Regions from separate parts of the Caldicellulosiruptor hydrothermalis 108 genome, predicted to be linked through region 1. Evidence: riboswitches for the same ligand, from Rfam matches in the RefSeq annotation. Region 1 holds a riboswitch; the other holds the start of a gene.
The links. A riboswitch is a leader RNA that binds a small molecule or an ion and turns the genes downstream of it on or off. The one in region 1 is predicted to bind cyclic di-AMP.
Positions count from the first base shown of each region.

Region 1 (2,477 bases):
CAGAGGCAAGGCAGTCCATGAGTTTTCCAAAAAGGAGATGGATTATGATAAGATTTTAAAAACGGCAATGGGGATATAAAAAAAAGATGGCACAGCGCCATCAGAAAAGTAGGTGAATAAAATCATTTTTTCTTAGGTTTTTTCAAAGCTATTTTAAGGTCACAAAGAGGTATTTTCAACCTCAAAAACCTCACCTTCCCAGTTTCTAAAGACCACTTTGTCTTTGCCAAAGTAAAGAAGATAATTTGGCATGATTGGAGTTTTGCCTTTGCCCTTTGGTGCATTTATGATGTATGTTGGCACTGCCATGCCGGAGGTTCTACCTCTGAGGCTCTCAATAATCTCCATGCCCTCCTCAATTGTCACCCAAAAGTGCGATGTTCCTTTTACTCTTTTTGGATGAAAGATATAATATGGCTTTACCCGAATTTTCAAAAGTTCTTGATTGAGCTTTCGAACAACAAACTTGTCATTGTTGACCCCATTTAACAAAACCATCTGGTTACCAAGTGGAATGCCGCTATCTGCCAGCATCTCGCAAGCTCTTTTTGATTCTTTCGTTATCTCACGTGGGTGATTAAAGTGGGTGTTTATATAAATTGGATGATATTTCTTTAGCATATCAACAAGATCTTTTGTAATTCTTTGTGGCAAAGTCACAGGTGCTCGTGTACCAATTCTGATTATCTCAACATGAGGTATTTGCCTGAGTGACCTTAAAATCCATTCCAAAATCTCATCAGAAAGCATCAGGGCATCGCCGCCTGTAATTAGAACATCTCGAATGTGCGGGTTTTGTGCCACATACTCTATTGCATCTGTAATATCGTCTAAGGATGCGTGTGTGTCAGTCTCGCCAATAAACCTTCTTCTTTGGCAAAATCTGCAAAACATCCCACATATATTTGTAACCTTTATTATGAGCCTATCTGGATAGCGCTGAGTTACTATCTTGGTAGGTGATGTGTGCTCTTCGTCCATTGGGTCAAGATCGCCCTTTTCTACCAGCTCTAAGCTGCTTGGAACAGATTGTCTTTTTATTGGGCAGTTTGGGTCATTTGGGTCAATTAGCGACAAATAGTAAGGTGAGATTGCAAAGCGATAAATCTTTCCTACTTGTTCTATTTGCTGTGCTTCTTTTTCATCAAGGTTTAGAAGATCTTTTAATATTTTGGCTGAGGTAATTCTATTTTTCAGCTGCCATTTATAATTTCCCCAGTCTTTTTCGCTTGCACCAAAGTAGGAAAGAATCTTTCTTTTTTGATATTCAATCTTTTCTTCATCCTCTATGCCCGTTTTGATTGTGTCTCTGACTTCTAAGTAGTCTTTAATAGCTTCTTTTAACTTTTCAAACCTTTCGTTGTTGTTGATAACATTTAACTTTTCCATATCTATAAAACCTCCTTTCAAAATTTTTGCCGAAAATAAAAGCAGCCAAACTCCATAACCTCGGAATTTGGCTGCTTTGAAATCAAAGGCAAAAGAACGCCTTCTTTTGCGCCTATAAAAAGGCGTAAAACCCCTTTTGCCTCCCCTTTCAAAGCTTCCGAGGTTAGCTGACGGGTTCGGGCCGAAAGGGTTAGCCCTACAGAAGCTTTTGGCTTCTGATTCACCCCAGAAAATTGGGTCCCCCGTATCCCAGGCCTTTTCCCCTGGGAATTCAGCTTTTCAAAAGGAGTGCTAATTATATTTATTTGTATATATCCCCTCTTGGACCAATTTCATAAATGTAAACTGTAAACTGTTCTTTTTCTACCTTATATATAATCCAAGTTGTTGAATAAATAATTATACCATTAATGTTATTATATAGAACTATAAATTATTCCACGTGTATTTAAAAGAAAATTTACAGTTTTCAATTTTTTGAATATAGACCTCTATCAAATAAGTAATCATTATCCAGTCCACATGCCTCTTATATGTTCTAAAACCTCTTAACCTTATTTGTTCTAAATTGTATTCTCCTTTTAACTTCCCAAATAATCTTTCAATTTTTGTCCTTTGCTTATATAACCTTTGTCCTTCCTCACTTCTTAAAAATTCCATATTTTTTACCCTCAAAATATTTTTTACATTACTAAAATCCTTACTATTTCTCTTATTTACCGCCGCTACAAACTTTATCTCAAGTCTATCTGCCACCTCAAACCACTTCGCACAATCATAACCTGCATCCGCTAATATTACTTCAGGTCCAAATATCTTAGCTTCATACAAAAGTTCTACTACTTTACTGTCATGGATATTTGCACGTGTCAACCACCATACTATAGGTATAACCTCATCTTCAACTGTTGCCAACACATGTAATTTATACCCATTGTAAAAACCTAAACTAACACATACTCCTACTTCTGCCTCTTTGTCACCCCTCGAGCTTCTCAAAGGTGTGGAATCTATAGCACAAACTTTTGTCTGCGGAACTATTTCTCTCACTAAAATTCTTGCTATCCCTTCTATATACCCTTCTTCAA
Region 1 covers NC_014652.1:525,740-528,216, reverse strand. The annotation lists gene CALHY_RS02465 (sugar ABC transporter ATP-binding protein) at 1-79, shown strand, start outside; gene eam (glutamate 2,3-aminomutase) at 160-1,389, opposite strand; cyclic di-AMP (ydaO/yuaA leader) riboswitch at 1,527-1,676, opposite strand; gene CALHY_RS02450 (ISNCY family transposase) at 1,816-2,477, opposite strand, start outside.

Region 2 (2,477 bases), 400 kb from region 1:
AGATGGTAAAATTGTAGATATTGGAAGACCAGATGAAGTTCTAAACCAGCAGAACATCAAAAAGGTGTATGACGTTGACGCAGTTGTTTACAAAAATCCCTTTGGGATATTTGATATAGAACTTATCCAGAGAGAAGACCCAAAAGCTGTGCACGTTCATGTTGTTGCAGGAGGTGGGAGCGCACAGCTTCTTTTCAGGATGCTCGTTGAAATGGGGTGTAAAGTCACAACAGGTGTACTTTCCACAAACGATACAGACTTTGAAACAGCTCAGCTTTTTTCCATCTATACAGTTTTTACAAAACCTTTTATGCCAATTGGTGAAAAAGAGTACATTGAAAATGTCCAGCTTATAAAGAGAGCAGACCTGTGCGTGCTGTGTAGTATTCCGTTTGGTGTTCAGAACCTGAAAAACTTAGAGGCGCTGAGATATGCTAATAAGCTGTGTATAATTGAAGAGGAGGATATTTCAAAGCGCGATTTTACAGGCGGTTTGGCAACAAGACTTTATAATTGCTTGAGGGAAAAAGCATTGGTTCTTTCAAGCGTTGATAGCTTAAAAGATTATATCTTAAAAGAGACAAACGGTAAAATGTGAAGGGGTGATATGAAGTGAATCCAAACAAGGCGTGGTGGATAGATACAAACTTTGAAACTGTAAAGAAAAACTTGGAAGCAAGAAACTTTGAATGTTTTATTGTCGAGAAAAAAGAAGATGTTGTGCCTCTTTTAGAAAAGCTCATTTCAAAAGGCAGTGTGGTATCGTGCGGTGGGTCAATGACACTTTTTGAGTGTGGTGTGATAGATTTTCTGAGAAATGGCAATTACAATTTTTTGGACAGATACAAAGAAGGTATAACACCTGAGGAGCTTGGTGAGATTTACAGAAAATCTTTCTGGGCTGACTACTATCTTATGTCAACAAACGCAATAACACTTGACGGAAAACTCATAAACATAGATGGAAACGGCAACAGGCTTGCAGCGCTTCTTTTTGGTCCTAAAAATGTAATAGTGATTGCCGGCAAGAACAAGCTTGTTTTAAACGAGGAGCAAGGTTTGCTGAGAGTAAGAAATATTGCATCTCCCATGAACTCAAAAAGACTTTCTCGAAACACACCCTGCACCCAGGACGGAAAATGCCATGATTGTTTAAGTAGCGATAGCATCTGCAGCCATATTGTTGTAACAAGAAGGTCTCCTGCAAAGGGAAGAATCAAGGTTGTGCTGGTCAAAGAAGACTTGGGCTTTTAAAGATGGGGTTGTAATATTTTAGAAATATCTGCGTAACAATTCTGTAAAAAAGGGTTGACAGAATAAAGTGACTTGTAATAAAATAATTACATCAAAATAATAAACTTCATAGGCTGAATGCCTGAGCAAATTGTAAAAATTGCTCAGACAGCGGGAGACCCACAGTAGCCATTGGGGTGAATCGGCAAAAGTCTTGCCGTAGGGATAGCCTTCTTGTCCCGAACCCGTCAGCTAATCCCGTAAGCCTCAAGAAGGGAGTTTTTGTATGAATCTCAGAAGCTTAATTGCTATAACTCTTGGAATTTTTTTGATGTTTTTTTCTGCAAAGGCCTTTGCCCAGTCAGCCCAGGCAAAATCAACAATAAATATAAGAAGTGCACCTTCAACAAGTAGTAAGATTTTAGGAGTTTTCCCCAAAGGGTTTAAAACCCAAGTTTTGTCAAATGCAGGTGGATGGGTAAAGATTTCGTATGATGGAATTGTTGGGTATGTAAAGTCTGATTACATAACTATTACAAATGAAAAAAGGAGCGCAGTTTCAAATACTTCAAGGGCAAGTGTTGCAAAAACGGCTGCTAAAGCTGCGCAAGCTACAGTTTTAAAAGACAATGCGCGCTTAAGAAGTGATATGTCAACCTCATCAAAGATATTAAAGACATTAAAAAGTGGCAGCAAAGTCTATGTCCTGTCAAGAGAACAAAATGGCTGGGTGAAGGTAAAGACGCTTGATGGCACAGTAGGATATATGGCATATTACCTTTTGAAGATGCCTTCACAATTTGTATCGAAAACAATGTCACGTGGTGGGTATGAGAGAGGTCAAGCAGAAACTTTTACAAATCTTAGCTTAGCTCAGAGAATTTTGGAGTTTGCTCAAAGATTTCGTGGTATAAGATACTCATATGGTGGGACGTCACCATCAACTGGTTTTGACTGTTCAGGATTTGTACAGTTTGTGTTTAAGAACTTTGGGATACATTTAGAAAGAACAGCAGCTGACATGGCAAGAACAAATGGTGTGAGAATTTCTTACAGTGAAATTAAACCGGGAGATTTGCTTTTCTTTGACACAGATGGCGGGAAAAATTATATAAATCATGTTGGCATATATTTAGGCGGTGGCAAGTTCATTCATGCATCAAGTGCAAGGGGACGTGTAACAGAGACTGACTTAAATTCATATTATGGAAGATTTTTTATGATGGCAAAAAGGGTCATAAGAT
Region 2 covers NC_014652.1:927,371-929,847, forward strand. The annotation lists gene CALHY_RS04485 (ABC transporter ATP-binding protein) at 1-598, shown strand, start outside; gene CALHY_RS04490 (lactate utilization protein) at 613-1,254, shown strand; cyclic di-AMP (ydaO/yuaA leader) riboswitch at 1,356-1,515, shown strand; gene CALHY_RS04495 (C40 family peptidase) at 1,520-2,477, shown strand, end outside.
Region 2: another riboswitch for cyclic di-AMP. It lies ahead of CALHY_RS04495 (C40 family peptidase); the one in region 1 lies ahead of eam (glutamate 2,3-aminomutase).